4 regions of the Peribacillus sp. NPDC097895 genome follow, and region 3 is predicted to be linked to each of the others. Evidence: riboswitches for the same ligand, from Rfam matches in the RefSeq annotation. Region 3 holds a riboswitch; each other region holds the start of a gene.
What was found. Region 3 has a riboswitch for thiamine pyrophosphate ahead of tenA (thiaminase II). Riboswitches for the same ligand answer to the same signal wherever they lie in the genome.
Positions count from the first base shown of each region.

Region 1: another riboswitch for thiamine pyrophosphate. It lies ahead of tenA (thiaminase II); the one in region 3 lies ahead of tenA (thiaminase II).
Region 2: another riboswitch for thiamine pyrophosphate. It lies ahead of thiC (phosphomethylpyrimidine synthase ThiC); the one in region 3 lies ahead of tenA (thiaminase II).
Region 4: another riboswitch for thiamine pyrophosphate. It lies ahead of ACQKMH_RS02610 (ABC transporter substrate-binding protein); the one in region 3 lies ahead of tenA (thiaminase II).

Region 1 covers NZ_JBNNSH010000001.1:2,298,532-2,302,813, forward strand. Annotated here, with positions in the region: gene ACQKMH_RS10985 (ABC transporter ATP-binding protein) at 1-554, opposite strand, end outside; gene ACQKMH_RS10990 (ECF transporter S component) at 567-1,151, opposite strand; gene tenA (thiaminase II) at 1,166-1,849, opposite strand; TPP riboswitch at 1,979-2,106, opposite strand; gene ACQKMH_RS11000 (MFS transporter) at 2,372-2,764, opposite strand; gene ACQKMH_RS11005 (MFS transporter) at 2,731-3,561, opposite strand; gene ACQKMH_RS11010 (hypothetical protein) at 3,525-3,710, opposite strand; gene ACQKMH_RS11015 (hypothetical protein) at 3,737-3,952, opposite strand; gene ACQKMH_RS11020 (hypothetical protein) at 4,016-4,213, opposite strand; gene ACQKMH_RS11025 (hypothetical protein) at 4,240-4,282, opposite strand, start outside.
Region 2 covers NZ_JBNNSH010000002.1:939,865-944,146, reverse strand. Annotated here, with positions in the region: gene ACQKMH_RS15925 (hypothetical protein) at 1-184, shown strand, start outside; gene ACQKMH_RS15920 (histidine phosphatase family protein) at 454-987, shown strand; gene ACQKMH_RS15915 (HAD family hydrolase) at 1,159-1,947, shown strand; TPP riboswitch at 2,063-2,178, shown strand; gene thiC (phosphomethylpyrimidine synthase ThiC) at 2,315-4,096, shown strand; gene ACQKMH_RS15905 (hypothetical protein) at 4,119-4,282, shown strand, end outside.
Region 3 covers NZ_JBNNSH010000002.1:386,715-390,996, forward strand. Annotated here, with positions in the region: gene ACQKMH_RS13150 (N-acetyltransferase family protein) at 1-157, shown strand, start outside; gene ACQKMH_RS13155 (aspartyl-phosphate phosphatase Spo0E family protein) at 249-443, opposite strand; gene ACQKMH_RS13160 (Fur-regulated basic protein FbpA) at 698-910, opposite strand; SAM riboswitch class I at 1,050-1,154, opposite strand; TPP riboswitch at 1,316-1,420, shown strand; gene tenA (thiaminase II) at 1,519-2,208, shown strand; gene thiW (energy coupling factor transporter S component ThiW) at 2,224-2,745, shown strand; gene thiD (bifunctional hydroxymethylpyrimidine kinase/phosphomethylpyrimidine kinase) at 2,714-3,520, shown strand; gene thiM (hydroxyethylthiazole kinase) at 3,517-4,282, shown strand, end outside.
Region 4 covers NZ_JBNNSH010000001.1:558,390-562,671, forward strand. Annotated here, with positions in the region: gene ACQKMH_RS02595 (amidohydrolase) at 1-20, shown strand, start outside; gene rarD (EamA family transporter RarD) at 101-1,030, shown strand; gene ACQKMH_RS02605 (protein-glutamine gamma-glutamyltransferase) at 1,123-1,950, opposite strand; TPP riboswitch at 2,253-2,362, shown strand; gene ACQKMH_RS02610 (ABC transporter substrate-binding protein) at 2,492-3,496, shown strand; gene ACQKMH_RS02615 (thiamine-binding protein) at 3,508-3,792, shown strand; gene ACQKMH_RS02620 (ABC transporter permease) at 3,789-4,282, shown strand, end outside.

The DNA of each region.
Region 1 (4,282 bases), on a different contig from region 3:
ACGGTCTTGTCTCGTCCAATTCCCTTCAACAAGTCCCAAATTTCTTTTGTTCCTTCCGGATCAAGCATAGCGGTTGGTTCATCCAAAAATATCACTTCTGGTTCAAGTGCCAATACCGAAGCAATCGCCAGACGCTGTTTCATGCCGCCTGATAATGTATCAATACTTGTATGAATAGTCTTTAGTTTCAATCCAACTTGACGGAGATGATGTTGAATCCTCTCTTTCATTTCTTGCTTAGGAACAGAAAGATTCTCAAGGACGAAAGCAATTTCCTCATCGGCAAATGGCATGCAAAACTGACTATCAGGGTCTTGAAAAACATATCCCCATGAAGAAGGGCACTTCAATTCTTCCGCTTTCATCGGGACTTCGATGGAATTTGGTATCAATCCACTTAACACTTGTAAAAGTGTGGACTTTCCACATCCTGATGGTCCCAGCAATAGAACTTTTTCACCTCTATCAAACGAGACGGATAGGTCCTTGAATAGCAAGGACTCACCTCCGGGAAATTTCATTCTTAACTTCTCTACATGAACGATTCGTTCCATGGTCATCAACCTCTACTTTTGGTCCAGTTCTGCATAATCCTTACTGGAAACCGGACGTACAAGATTAGTTACTCCTGTTGCTTCCAGGACTTTAACTAGATAGTAAGCAGTCACACCGGCAAAGAAAATGGAGCCTATGAACCTCGCAATCATGAATAACAAGAGATTCCAAAGAGAGAGCGCACCTATTTCCCCATATGCAAAATCCATGAGAACTGATCCCAGGCAGGATGCTATCGCCGCTAATACAGCGACCGACATATTGAACTTTTTATATCTGAACGCCATGAAAACCAGTTCCGCGAACAATCCTTGTACAACTCCATATAAGAGTACGGTTAGCCCCCAAGGTGAACCTAGAAAGAATTCTCCGGAAGCTGCAGCAATCTCTGCCAGTAGCGCCACACCCGGTTTTCTCAAAACTAAAAAGGCAACGGGTCCAGCTATAAACCACATTCCATAAATAAGTTGATCTACATGTAATCCTAATGGTTTAACGGAATAATAAAGTGAACCCCAAACGATATAGACTATTCCAAATGCCACGGCAATCACGATCGTGACTAATATATCCGTTAATTTCAACCCTTTTTTCATTGTTTCAATCTCCTTTATACCTCTAATGTTTCCTTATGCACCGGCCATGTCTCTAGACGATAAGCCATTTCCCAAAATGAGTATTCATATTGGCTGCTAAGAATAAAATGCTCCTTCATTCTTACCCTATCTTCATCTGTTACTTTTTCAGCAATCTCATCAAGCCTTGCAATTTGTTCTTCGACCAAAGAGCGGAACCACTCTCCTCCGTAAGCCGCTATCCATTCTTGATATATCGGTTCTTCCGGTTTACACTCTTTCAGCTTTTCGCCGATTTCATAATACAGCCAATAACATGGCAAGATAGCTGAAATAACATCCCCTAAATGACCAGAATATGCCGCACGATACATATGGGAAGTGTAAGCATAAGCAGTCGGTGCAGGTTTGAAATTTTTCCTTTCTTCTTTTGTGATGCCTAATCTCTCAGAAAAATTTTCATGAAGCTTCAACTCCGCTTCATATGTTCCTTGTGCATGGCCGGCAAGCCTGCTTGTTGTATGTAAATCTGTAGCCTTGACTGCTCCTAAAGCTTGAACTCTGGCAAAATGTGATAAATAATAGGCATCTTGCTTGACATAAAAACGAAAACACTCCAATGGCAATGTGCCATCGCCTATTCCTGCAACAAATGGATGGTTAAAACTTGCTTCCCAAATATGATCGACTTCCTGACGGATTTCCTCTGAAAACTTCATCTTCTTTACCTCCAAATTTTATTTTTCCAATGAATGATACGGGAAAAAACCTCCTCTTTTTTGACAAATAAAAAACCACTTTCTTTGACGTAAAGAAAGTGGTTGTACTTGAAATAATACAGAAACGTATTGTTCCAGACCCCACTTCCCTACGCTGGTATAAACCAGATCAGGTTCTAAGGGTCTTAAAGTCATACTTTAATCTCAGCTTCTCAGGTAAAATAACTTTTACCAATAAAGCACCCCTAGTGGTACAAATTGTATATATAATTCATTTGCCTTTATATTAACACGATAAATCCAATTGTCAAACGTATTAGAAAAGTTTTCAAGCATTGATGTAGATTAATACTATATAGGATTAATAGCCTTTCAAGCTTGTATATCCCTCTAACCCTGCGATCTATGCTGGTTGGATTGATAAAAAAAGGTTGAGAAGTTTATTTCGTTATTTACTCGTGAATTCCGTTGATTTACTCGTGAGTTTGCGTGTTTTACTCGTGAATTCCGCTACCTATTAATTTATGCATTTGTTGTTGCTTTTAGTTTTATATTTTCCTCAATCTGTGGTTTATCATAGCTGCCATACTTCTCTTTCACAACCCGTAACGCCAAGGCCGCCATTATGCTCGGAACTGTGAAGGCCATAAATGCATTTTGTGGCGAATAGTTTGCAGCCAGCAATAAACCTATTAATGTAGGGGCAACAATCGCTCCAATTCTACCAAACGCCAAGGCCCAGCCTATCCCGGTGGTCCTTATCTCCCGTGGATAATACTCGGAAATATACGTATTGGCCAAATTCATCGTACCCACTGTACAGGCACCTCCAAAAGCGATTAAAATATATAATGCTACTTCATTTGAGGTTAATCCTAATATTACAAAGCATACCGTACCAATGGCACAGAGAATACAAGCACTCTACTATGGCCCATTTTCCCAACTAAGTACCCTCCAATTATCGATCCGCCAATTTGCCCTATCCCCAATATAAGATTGAAAGATAAACTGGATGTAAGGCCGTATCCGGACTGCTGCATGATTTTCGGTAACCATGTATTGAGTCCGTATTCCATAAGTAAACAATTAAAGGCAGCTACCCAAAACGCAAATGTACTAAGAGTACGCTTATCTTCAAAGAGTTTCTTGACTGGAAAGCCTTTTGCCCTTTCTTGGACCTTGGCAAACTCATAGTCGTCCGAGTCTTTATCGTCGCCCTCTGGATCAATGCGGTTCAGAATTCCGGCAAGCTTTTCCCCTTGTTTTCGAATAACATAATAGGAAAGAGATTCAGGAAATTGCTTCATGAAGAATGGCAGTGCCAGTAAGGGAAGCGCCACAATCCAATACAATACCCTCCAACTTATTTGTTCCATCACATACATTCCAATTAAAGAAGCAAGAATGCTCCCGATTGAATAACCACAGTACATTGTGGTTACAATGAGCACCTTATACTTTTTGGGTGAGTATTCCGCCATTAAGGAGATAACGTTTGGCATTAATCCTCCCATCCCCAAGGCTGCTATAAATCGCATGAACGAGAAAAAGGCAGGGTTTGGAGCGAAACTTGAAAGTAATGTAAACACACTGAATATACATATGCTAATGGCAAGTACTTTTTTTCTCCCTATTTTATCCGCCAGGGGTGCAAAAATGAGGGCACCTACCATCATTCCGAACAATGAATAACTGGCGTCAAGCTCCATTCCTCCATCATCAAAGGTAAACCTACTCCGTACATGGCTATATCAAATCCATCGAAGGTAATTGCGAACAAACACCACATAAAGACCATTAATTGCAAACGGCCAAATTTACTATTCCCCACCACTTCCAAAGCATGAACTTCACGCAATTATTTCCCTCCTCTTTGCGAATTTTTCACGATATAACATGTAATGTCAGTTTCACCAATTCACCGTAATCTGCTATAATTTCATCATTTTTCTGTATGGAAACGGCATCTGTAATCCCGCCTACTAAAACAATCATTCCAGCCTGAATGGAAAGTCCTTCACGGCTAATCATTTTTACAAGTTCCACAATGGAATGAATGGGATGATCGAGTACAGCTTCCCCACGACCCCTCTTTTGTATTTCACCATTTTGATAAAGGGTAACTTCTGCTTGAGCCCAATCCGTGTGATATGGTGAATAAGCTTAATTGCTAAGCAGAATTTTGGCTGAAGATGAGTTATCCGCTACTACATCTGTAAGTGTAAAGGAAAAATTTTTATAACGGCTGTCAATAACCTCTAAAGCAAGAAATACACATTCTACAGCCGGCCAGACATCTTTTGCCGTTATATTTGCACCTTTCAATTCTTCTTTGAACAAAAAAGCAAATTCAGGTTCCACTCTCGGATGAATGAATTCCCCAACTTTTAATACTGGTTAGTTAGTTCCATCGCAGATGTCAACCTGCCA
Region 2 (4,282 bases), 550 kb from region 3:
CATTCCGTTCGAAGAGATAATGGGAAATGAAAATTGGAAAAAGACAGTTGAGGAATCCATCACGGTGGATAAACTAAAGGATCAACTGGGGAAATCCCTAAATGATTATCAATTCAGTGATTTGAGCGGGAAATATAAATTCAGGAAAAGATGTACGATAACAGAACTCCAATTCATAGATTAAACGATAAAAGGAGAAGGCGATATGCTTTCTCTTTTTTCGATCATTTTACATATGCTCTTGCCCATGATATCTTTCCCTATCATAATCAAGTGCTTGCAGTGACTCAATCTGTGAGAACCTTTAACCATACACAATGTCAAGGAGAGCTCAATAAGGTTTTTAATGGTTTCAACTTGCATTTATTATATAGCTTTACATAGGTTAATATATTGTTAAGGGGTTTTACAAGAAAAAGAAACGAATATTTTAAAAGATAATAAGGAGAATATATGAAAATTGGTTTGGTACGTCATTTTAAGGTGGCACATGAATTCCCAACAGGGAAATCCGTGACTGCGGATGATATGAAGCAATGGTTCATGGACTATGATGCAGCAGATATAATTTACGGAACGACTTTATTACGAGCTGAGGAATGGCAGGAATGTTATTGCAGCGATATGTCGAGAGCGGTCAAGACTGCAAAACATATCTACCCTGGCACGGTTCATCGGATGGAGGAACTGCGGGAAATACCTTCCCCCCCCCTTAAAGGAAAGGTAAAGCTGCCGTTCATCCTTTGGGCCATCTGGATTCGATCCTGCTCGTTGATTAACAAGCAGACAAGAGCGGAAATTAAAATCGCTGAGCGACGGATCAATAAAGCATTGGACGAAATTTTTGCAAAGGGGGAAAGGGATGTTCTGATCGTGAGTCATGCCGCACTCATGGTATATATGAGAAAAGAGCTGATAAGACGGGGGTTTGCCGGTCCGAAATTCAAGATTGCCAGCAATGGAAGGCTGTATGTATTCGAAAGATAATCAAGGATATCCCGACAAAAAAAGTATGTCTGGTACACGTTGAACATTTAATGATCTTAAGAAAGATATAGTCATTTTCCGAATAGTTATTCTTTTTCCGATGGTTGTGGTTTATTATTGTAATAGTGTAATTTTTATCGAATTCAATAATAGGGGAAGAGGGTGTGCATTTTGGTGAAGGCAGTTTTTTTTGACTTAGATGATACATTGCTTTGGGATCAGAAAAGTGTGAAAGAGGCTTTTGTAGCCACATGTGAAGTGGCTAGGGAAAAATATGATTTAAATGTCGATGAGTTTGAAGAAGCGGTTCGGAAAGAAGCGCGTGAGCTTTACTCTTCTTACGATACATATGCATTTACTCAAATGATCGGAATCAACCCATTTGAAGGACTATGGGGGAATTTTCAAGATGATCATGATGAATTCCGGAAGATGGCAGGGATTGTACCGACATATAGGAAAGAAGCGTGGACGAGAGGCTTGAAGGCATTAGGGATCAATGACCCTGCATTTGGGCTTGAACTGGCAGAACGTTTCCCTGCAGAGAGACGTAAAAAGCCATTTATCTATGAAGAATCATTCCGTGTGTTAGATGAATTAAAAGGGAATTACAAATTGCTTTTGCTGACGAATGGTTCGCCTGAACTACAAAATACTAAACTTGAAATTACGCCAGAACTCGTTCCTTATTTCGACCAAATCGTCATTTCAGGAGCATTTGGACGCGGTAAACCGGATGCATCCATCTTTGAGCATGCTTTGGAAATCATGGAGCTGGATAAGGATGAAGTATTGATGGTTGGCGACAATTTAATGACCGATATCCTTGGGGCATCACGAGTGGGCATAAAGTCGGTTTGGATAAATCGACATGATAAGGAACGGAATGAAGTGCTTCCAACCTATGAAATCAAGCATTTGGAGGAGCTTTTCCCCATCCTTGAAGGTTTGGAAAAATAATGATGGGTCCCCTCCAAGTAACAAATTTTGGAGGGATTCATTAAAATATATAGGCCTTTGCAATTATTTACAGAATCAAAAGGGTGATATATAGTTACCCTGTAATCAATTAAATTATTCAGACTAGGGGTGTCCAATATAAGTTGGGCTGAGAGAGAAGCGCGTAAAGCTTCTTAACCCTCAGGACCTGATCTGGTTCATACCAGCGTGGGGAAGTTAGAATCTACTTAACAATGACATTTCATTTGGTCATTTCTGTAGTCATACTAACGTTAGCCGGGTCTTAATTATGAGATCCGGCTTTTTCGTGCGAAATGGATTGGATTTTGTCCTTTTTAAATGAAACTTAAAAAGGAGAAATGAAATCATGATGAGTAATTCAGTAAATGACATGAACGTTTCAATTATGTCCAGTTTTGCAGGGAGTAAAAAAGTGTACGTAGAGGGATCTAGACCTGATATTAAAGTGCCTATGCGTGAAATTAAGTTAAGTCCGACTACAGGGGCATTCGGTGAAGAGGAGAATCCACCTTTACGAGTTTATGACACAAGCGGTTCCTATACGGATTCCGAATATCCGATTGATATTCAGAAAGGTCTTGATCCGATTAGACGCAACTGGATCCTGGAACGTGAGGATATTGAAGAGTATGAAGGACGTGAAATAAAACCCGAAGATAACGGTTATAGAAAAGTGGAGCCACAATCCAATGCCGATATTTTTCCGGGATTGAAAAGGAAACCTTTGCGTGCAATGAAAGGAAACAATGTAACCCAGCTCCATTATGCACGTAAAGGAATCATTACCCCTGAAATGGAGTTCATTTCAATCAGGGAAAATGTTGCCCCTGAGTTTGTAAGAGAAGAGGTAGCCAGCGGGCGGGCCATCATTCCGGCAAATATTAACCATCCTGAAAGTGAGCCTATGATCATCGGGCGTAATTTTCACGTTAAAATAAATGCGAATATTGGAAATTCAGCTGTTAGTTCATCGATCGAAGATGAAGTGGAGAAAATGACTTGGGCTACACGATGGGGAGCCGACAACATAATGGACCTTTCCACCGGCAAGAATATTCACACAACACGTGAATGGATTATCAGGAATTCGCCTGTTCCAGTTGGGACCGTTCCTATATATCAAGCATTGGAAAAAGTGAATGGAGTTGCGGAAGATTTAAATTGGGAAGTTTTTCGGGATACTTTAATCGAGCAGGCCGAGCAAGGTGTCGATTACTTCACCATACATGCTGGAGTGTTATTGCGATATATCCCATTAACGGCAAAGCGGGTTACGGGAATCGTTTCCCGAGGGGGATCGATCATGGCTCAATGGTGTTTGGCCCACCACCAAGAAAGCTTCCTTTATACTCATTTTGAAGAGATTTGTGAAATCATGAAGGCATATGATGTTTCTTTCTCATTAGGAGATGGTCTTCGTCCTGGATCGATTGCAGATGCAAACGATGAGGCGCAATTTGCAGAATTGGAAACACTGGGGGAACTGACGAAGATTGCTTGGAAACATGATGTTCAAGTCATGGTGGAGGGACCCGGGCACGTGCCGATGCATTTGATTAAGGAAAACATGGATAAGCAGCTGGAGGTCTGTCAAGAAGCCCCGTTCTATACCCTTGGGCCTTTGACAACGGATATAGCTCCTGGCTATGATCATATTACATCTGCGATCGGTGCTGCCATGATTGGTTGGTTTGGTACGGCGATGCTCTGTTATGTGACACCGAAAGAGCATCTTGGACTTCCGAATAAAGAGGATGTTCGAGTAGGGGTCATTACCTATAAAATTGCTGCACATGCAGCTGACCTTGCAAAAGGCCATCCGCATGCACAAAAAAGAGACGATGCCCTTTCGAAGGCCAGATTCGAGTTTCGTTGGAGAGATCAATTCAATCTTTCTCTCGACCCTGAACGTGCGGTTGAATATCACGATGAAACACTACCGGCTGAAGGTGCCAAAACAGCTCATTTCTGTTCCATGTGCGGACCTAAATTCTGCAGTATGAGAATCTCTCAGGATATCCGTGATTTGGCAAAAGAAAAGGGTCTCGGTTTTGAGTCTGTAATCGATGAAGGACTTAAAGAAAAAGCGAATCAATTCAGGAAAACGGACGGAAAAATCTATCAATGATTTGGACGAAAGGGAGAATTCGATGAATCGGGTAATCCAGATAAAAGATGAAATGAAACAGTTGGAAAGCCAATTAGATCAGCTGAAAAAAGAGCTGAACATCTTTCGGGAAAATTGTAATCATGAATTTGTAAAAACTGATTATAGTCAAGAATGCACAAAGTGCCACTTAATCGAAAGTCTGCA
Region 3 (4,282 bases):
GAAGACTCTATTAGGTTTCATATTTGCTCACAATATACCTAGCCTGAAGCTTTTTTCAAAATTCGGTTTTGAAAAATGGGCAAACTTACCACAAGTTGCCGAACTGGATGGCATTGAACGGGACTTGGTCATTCTTGGTAAACGTATCGATATTTAAATATAATTATTTAAAAGCTATTGCCTTCGGCAGTAGTTTTTTTAGTTTAAACGCAGAAGTCTATTATGAAACTTGACCCCAAACGGCGAGTTTAAAAATGCCTATAAACATTCTGATGCGCGAAATATTCAGATTCTCTTTTCTTGGCTAATGCATTTAACAGGGTATCCAGTTCTTGACTTGCTTGAATAGTTAGAAAACTGGTAAACCCATAAATTGCTGCCAATTTAATCATTTCCTGTCTTTTCTCTTCTATTCTTTCAACAGTTACCTTTCGACAATGCATTCTATATACACCTCCCATTAATTCAATTTTTTTACACTTATCACTATAATGAAACTTATAGTTAAAATCAACCATTTTTAGGGATTTAATTGTGTTATTTTGTATGATAATTGTGACAAAAAGCCTACTTTTTTCTTAATATATGTATTTTTTGTGACATCCCTCTAAATAGACATAAATAAAAAAAGCATTCACCCCTTGTAACACTGCGAATGCTTTCAAATATCCCTTATCACAAGATAATCTATCGTTTACTAAGTCATCCATTCCGAAGGTGTCTCGTTATTAGGTCTATTTATAACAATTTTATATTCATCTTCCAGTACTTTTAACGGGGCATCATAAAGGTGCCTTTCATCCGAAGTTTTGTATACTCCATTTGCCAATAACTCTTCAATCAGCAATGCCTTCCTCTGTTCGATCCTCTTAATTAATTCTGCCATGTAAATGGCCCCTTTCTTATTCATCTTAGAGCCTGCTTCAAAATGTAACAGATTTCATTATCACCAAATTATATATACCATTTCTATTATGTCACTAAACGTTATTTCACAAAAATAAAAGCCCCTTCTAATTCAAGAAGAGGCTGCAGTGTCCGTACGGCTCTTCTTATCTTCCAAGCGTTAGCTTGTTGGATGTAGCACAGTTCCCAAAATGGGTCTGCTGCCGAGGTTTCGTTGGGCCAAGTCCCTCCACCTCTCTGGATAAGAATTCTATTTATATAATTTGATGTAGAGATGATTTTATCCCAATTATCAACAAAAGTCAATTGCCCAGTTTTCCCTTATTTCAAGGCTATATATGGTTTCCTCATGCAAATTTGGGTTGCATTTTCTTCGCTTTCTGATATGATGTCAGTAATTACATACAATTCACACCACTAGGGGAGTCTTTTTTAAGACTGAGATGGAATTTGTTCCGGACCCTTTGAACCTGAACCGGCTCATACCGGCGGAGGGAAGTGGATGATATCGTCCGTACACTGACTTTATCCATCTACCCCGTTCCGTTTTTTTAGGATCGGGTTTTTTTATTGGATTAAAACAAAAGGGACCATTCTAAAGGAGGATGAACAATGGAGAATACTAATTTAGGAACCTTCAGTGATAGACTTCACGAACGTGCAAAAGGAATTTGGAAAAGGAACCATTCACATCCTTTTGTCCAGGCAATTGGCAACGGCACTCTTCCTGAAAAGAAATTTGCCTATTACTTGAAGCAGGACTATATCTATCTCATGGATTATTCCAAGCTCTTTGCCTTAGGTGTCATTAAAGCTCATAATGTCGAAACCATGGCAAAGTTTGCGAGTATCTTGAATGAAACCCTTCAAGTGGAAATGGACATTCATCGGCAATATGCTTTGGAATTCGGTATAAGTTCAAAGGAATTAGAAAATACAGAACCAACTCCAACCACGCTAGCCTATACAGGTTACATGCTAAATGCCGCTCAGCATGGGACTTTAGCAGACCTGATCGCCTGTCTCCTACCATGTGCTTGGGATTATTATGAAATCGGTTTGAAATTAAAAGCACAAAATGGTGAAGCATTGGATAATAATCGTTATGCCGCTTGGATTAAATCCTATTCATCTCCTGAATTCGGCGAAGCACACAAGTGGCTAATTGGTTTGTTAGAAGAATTAATCGAAGGCATGCCTGAAAATGAACTTCTTAGATTAGAAAAGCACTTTTTGGTGACTTCCCGCTATGAATATTTATTTTGGGAAATGGTTCAAAACGAGCAGGATTGGCCACTGTAGGTCGTTGACATGATGATGAATCCAATCAAGAAAATGACGCTGACCGCCATGATCACGGCCATCACGACTCTAACCAGTTCCTTTATATACATCCCTGCCGGATTTGCAAAAATCTTTCCTATTCAGCATCTCGCAAATGTCATGACAGCCGTATTATTGGGACCTGCTTATGCTGTAACACAAGCTTTTTTAGTTTCCATCATTAGAAACATATCTGGTACCGGTTCAATTTTCGCCTTTCCGGGCAGCATGATCGGTGCACTTTTGGCTGCCGTTCTATATCGAAAAACACAAAGCTTAAATTTCGCTTGTTTAGGGGAAGTGATAGGAACCGGGATTCTTGGGTCCCTAGCTTGCTATCCACTGGCGGTTCTCATTTTGGGAGATAAAGCAGCCCTTTTTGGGTTTTTGCCAGCTTTTATGATTAGTTCATTTGCGGGTGCCATTTTAGCTTTCATATTACTGAAAATACTATTCAAAAATAATTATATGAAGGGGTTTTTTTATGAAAACAGCATTAACCATCGCAGGCTCTGACTCAGGGGGCGGTGCAGGAATACAAGCAGATTTAAAAACATTTTCTGCACATGGGGTTTTTGGCATGTCTGTCATTACAGCCGTAACGGCACAAAACACAATGGAAGTGCGTTCAGTTCAGGCTATCGAAACCGCTATCATCACAGATCAAATAGCAGCTATTTTTGAAGATATTCATGTAGATGCAGTAAAAATAGGCATGCTAGGCTCAAAAGAAATCGTGGAAACAGTCACTGCGTCTCTTAATACCTTCTTACCTGACATCGTTATCCTTGATCCTGTCATGATTTCCAAAAGCGGCCATCATTTGCTCGACGAAAAGGCTGTCACTGCTCTAAAAACCGAATTGCTTCCGCTTGCAACACTTGTAACCCCGAATGTACCTGAAGCGGAAGCTCTCACTGGCTTGTCGATTCGAACGAAACAAGATTTTTACAAAGCATGCATGTCCATACAAGAACTAGGGCCTAAAGCCGTTTTACTTAAAGGAGGCCATGCAGCTGGCAATCCAAACGATCTTTTTTATGATGGGACGAACTTCCACTGGATCGAGGGAGAACGCATTCACACAAAAAACACACATGGAACAGGTTGTACTCTATCTTCCGCCATTACATCCAACCTGGCAAATGGACTATCATTGGTAGAGTCGATTGAACTGGCCAAGGCCTATATTTCTGAAGCGATACGTAATAGCTTTTCAATCGGTAAGGGTCATGGACCTGTCCATCATTTTCATTCGTTTTTAAAAAAAGAAAGGAGTGACTTAATATGAAGATTTCTGCAGCTGACTTGTTCGGGAAGGTAAGAGCAAGAAAACCACTCATTCACCAAATCACCAACTTCGTTACGGTCAACGACTGTGCAAACGCCACTCTTGCCATCGGTGGTTCACCTGTAATGACATCCAGCCCTAAAGAAGTGGAGGAAATGGTCAATTTAGCAGATGCATTGGTCCTTAATTTCGGTACGATAGATGATAAAGCTTTGGAGGCAATGGAGATAGCCGGCAAGGCGGCAAATGCCAATAATATCCCAGTTATTTTGGACCCGGTGGGAGTTGGTGCCACCTCCTATCGTACAGAGAAAGTTGCAGAGCTCCTGAAGAAGGTTACCTTCCAAATCATTCGCGGAAATGCGAGTGAGATCCTTCGATTGATGGGTGGGGATATCGTTACACGCGGAGTGGATTCAGGGGAACTTCAGATTAGCAATGCAGAGCTGGCTGCATGTGCTGCAAATAAACTAAATAGTGTTATCGTAGTCAGCGGAGCAAAGGATGCTGTCAGCGATGGGAAAAATACGTCCATTATCCATAACGGGAATCTCCTTTTAACTAATGTTACAGGTACGGGATGCATGGCCACTGCTCTTATAGGCACCTTTTCCGGAGTTACGGACGATTTCTATTCTGCAGCAGTTGCAGGGATCTCGACCATGAGCATTTCAGGGGAACTGGCTGCTGCAAAGCTTCAAAAAGATGAGGGAACTGGAACGTTTCGTGTGCGATTAATCGATGCAATATCGAGAATGGATA
Region 4 (4,282 bases), on a different contig from region 3:
TCGTGTATGATAAAAATTAACAGTTGCAAAAAAAGAAATGGATATGCAAAATAGTTAGATGGATTTCGATAAATGATTGTAATTGGAAAGAAGGCAGGTTATGAAAGTGGATGAACAAAAAGAAGGGGCAATTTATGCCGCCCTTTCTTATATGATGTGGGGACTTGTTCCAGTTTACTGGAAGTTTCTTCAGGGAGTCGGTGCAACAGAGATTTTAGCGCAGAGGGTATTATGGTCTTTCGTCTTCATGCTGGTTTTATTGATGTTCATGAAAAAATGGCAATCGTTCGTGGATTATGTCAAAAACATATTGGGTAATCCAAAACTCTTTGCGGCATTACTTACGGCATCACTGCTCGTTACAGCCAATTGGGGAGTGTTCATCTGGGCCGTTAATTCAGGACGGATCCTTGACACGAGCCTAGGTTATTATATCAATCCGCTAGTCAGTGTATTATTGGGAGTGATTGTCTTAAAAGAAAAATTGAGCGGAGCCCAGATCTTTTCGTTCCTGCTTGCAGGAATCGGAGTCTTGATCCTTGGCATTCATTTCGGCACCATTCCTTGGGTCTCTCTCGTCTTGGCCATGACCTTTGGATTATATGGTTTGGCAAAAAAAATGATCAAGGCCGAATCAGCGATAGGGCTGACGCTCGAAACGATGATGGTAACGCCTCTGGCCCTGGGTTACCTCATATATTTGATGACGAAATCAGACATGCAATTCTTTACAGCGGGAAGCACAGGCTTGCTGTTGGTCGGCGGTGGGATTGTCACGGCTTTACCTCTTTTATATTTTGCGAAGGGGGCGGAGAAAATCCCGCTATCGATGCTTGGCATTTTTCAATATATCGCTCCGACCTTATCCTTATTGATCGGTGTATTCGTTTATCACGAGAGTTTTACCAAAGCACATCTTTTAGCCTTTTTGTTCATATGGTCAGCCTTGGCCGTTTATACGCTATCCATTACGAAATGGGGGCAGGCAAGTGCCCGCAGGTTTAAAGGTAAAAGGAATATTGGTGCTTGAATAAGAAAAAATGCTTGGGAGTTTTCTCCCCAAGCATTTTTTTATGCCGGTATTTAATAAAACGGTTTTACGGCATAGGGGAAATGCCAGGGTCATGAAAGGTACATATTCGAACCTATTTCAGAAACAATACAATTGGAAAGGCTGACAGGACTGTGATCGGGCTTTGCACGGGGAGTATTTTGTTGGAATTGTCTATAGTAGGAACTATCCAGAAAAATGATATGATCTGTCAGGAATGCTGATATGGTGGCGTACGGCTTTCTATTGCTATTCAATTCATCGATGATTCCCTGTGAATTGGTAATTCCGATCCCGTGGCCATAAAAGAGGTTAGTTCCTAATAATATGGCATTTTCACCTTGCCATTCAGGCTTTGCCTCATCGTGATCAGGGTTTTTGAAGTAAACGCAATCACCTGGTGAATAATCCCTTCCTTTGTGAACGATGAGAGCCATATTTTGTGGAGGGTGCCAGTCATATAAAAAAAGGTCTGAAAAAAGGTTGTCGAAATTCCTAGGGCCAATTAAATCCAAAATGGCCTTTAAAAAAGTGACGACCATTGCTGTCCCGCATTCGAAAGCATAAAGCCTTCCATTTATGAAAATGTCAACGAGTGCAGCATGAGGGAGAATCCCTGGCTGAAGGGTAAAGGTGCCATCCTTTGAAAGGCTCCAATATTGTTTATTGCTTCCCGATTCCTCAAGTGTGGAAAATTCTGCACCACTTTTATCCAACGCAATAGCTGCCGCAATGACTCGATTCCTCAGTTGTATCTCGAAATTAAACTCTCCAAAGTTCCGGTATTCAAAAACGTTAGAATCTTCCGCCAGTAATTGGACAATTTCAGGCGATTTAGCAGATGCTATTCCTGGTTGGATTTGACTGACATCTAACCATTTGTGATTAATCTTTATCATGATCATATCCACCTTTTGCTTATGAAATTAACGGTTTATAAAACCGGTAAACAAAAATGTCTACATGTAATGCTCATTATATGAATGCAAGCTTTAAATTGACTATTTGGAACGTTTCAGCTGCCGTTTCAGCCGAGAATGATCGGAATGAAAAGAGGCAGTATTTTTTTGCTTTCATTCCAAAAGATGTTTTGCTAGATAACCTAAACTGCTAGGAAACCTTTCCAATTAGAGAGAAGAAGCAAATTAGTATTCCCTTTTCGGCATGAATTGATATAATGAGAGAGAAAAGTTCATATGTGCGAGAAATGTAGGGGGGCCGGTATTGCTGGCTGAGATTGCGTCCTTTAGATGCTGACTCTTTGAACCTGATCTGGATGATGCCAGCGGAGGGAACATACATATTATTACTGACTTTCTGTTTTGTATGTTAACGTCCGAATTCATCTTCGGGCGTTTTTTGTTTTTTATTTGAAGAGAACCTGGCGCCCGTTATAGTTCCGGCATATCGATCTTATATAATGTGTAGGAGGATAAAGTCTTGAATAAATTTTTGCCACTGTTAGCTTCGTTGTTCCTTTTAGCTGGATGCGGTGCAGGCGGAACGAATGAAAAAGAGGAAGCATCTAAAAATGAAGACAATAAAGAATTAAAAAAAGTATCGGTCGTGCTCGATTGGACCCCGAATACAAACCATACAGGATTGTATGTAGCGAAGGAAAAAGGATATTTTAAAGAACAAGGACTGGATGTAGAAATTATCATGCCTGGTGAAGCTGGAGCTGATAAGCTTGTGGCTTCAGGGAAATCTGAATTTGGCGTAGGCTACCAGGAGGGCATCACGCAGGCTCGCGTACAGGGCGTGCCAATAGTTTCGCTAGCTGCCGTCATCCAGCATAATACCTCAGGTTTCGCTTCCCCTGAGGCAAAAAACATTAAAACTCCCAAGGATTTTGAAGGGAAAACGTATGGTGGCTGGGGTTCTCCAGTTGAAAAGGCCATTCTTGATTCACTCATGAAAAAAGATAATGCGGATGTAAATAAAGTGGATATTGTGAACACAGGGGACACAGATTTTTTCACTTCAGTTAAAAGGGATATAGATTTCGCCTGGATTTATTATGGGTGGACAGGTATCGAGGCCGAGTTGAGAAATGAAAAGCTGAATATGGTTTACTTAACCGAATACTCTGATAAGCTTGATTACTATACGCCTGTATTGACCACAAATGAAAAGATGATTAAAGAAGATCCTGAAACCGTTAAAGCATTCGTTCATGCAGCTTCGAAAGGGTACCAGTTTGCGATTAAGAATCCCGATGATGCAGCAGACATGTTAATTAAGGCTGCACCGGATCTTGATGCTAAACTAGTGAAGAAAAGCCAGGAGTGGCTTGCAACCAAGTATCAGGATGATGCTCCGCGTTGGGGTGAACAAAAGCTTGAAATTTGGAAGAATTACAGTGATTGGATGACTGAAAATAAGCTTCTCGAAGGTGATTTCGATCCTGAAAAGGCATTTACCAATGAATTTTTACCAAAATAGGAGGAAAAGAAATGGCCAATTCATTAATTAGTATACAAATTATCCCTAAAGGGGAAAATGTCATCCCTATGGTCGATGAAGCAATCAAGATCATTGATGAATCAGGTGTCAAGTATGAGGTTCACCCGCTTGAAACAACAATGGAAGGTGAGCTTTCCGAACTTTTCGCCGTGATAGAAAAAATGAATGTAAGAATGATTGAAATAGGATCGCCGAATGTCATTTCCCAAGTGAAAATATTATATCAGCCGAGCGGGATTACGATGGGTACGTTAACGGAGAAATATCGGGCATGATCGGAAGGAGAATTTGGAAGAAGGGGGCTCCCTTCTTTCTTTTATTATTGTTGCTGATAGTATGGGAATCAGTGACAGTCTTATTAAAAGTTGAAGAATGGTTGCTTCCTGCTCCATCAGCCATTTTGACTGAAGGAATTGAATCGTTTCACGATCTTTCGGGACACCTAATATCAACTACTGAGCTTGCGTTAAACGGTTTTTTTATAGGAAGCTGCATCGGCTTATTAATTGCGGCAATCTTACACCTGTTTCCTGGTGTAAAAGAGGCGGTTTATCCCCTGCTCATACTATCACAAAATATTCCAATCATAGTTTTGGCACCGCTATTAGTGATCTGGTTTGGTTTTGGAATGCTGCCAAAGCTAATAGTGATTTCTCTCGTGTGTTTTTTTCCTGTTGCCGTTGCTTCATTAGACGGTTTTCGCCAGACACCATATGAACTTAAGCATTATTTCAAGATGATGGGGGCGGGGAGAAACCAGTTATT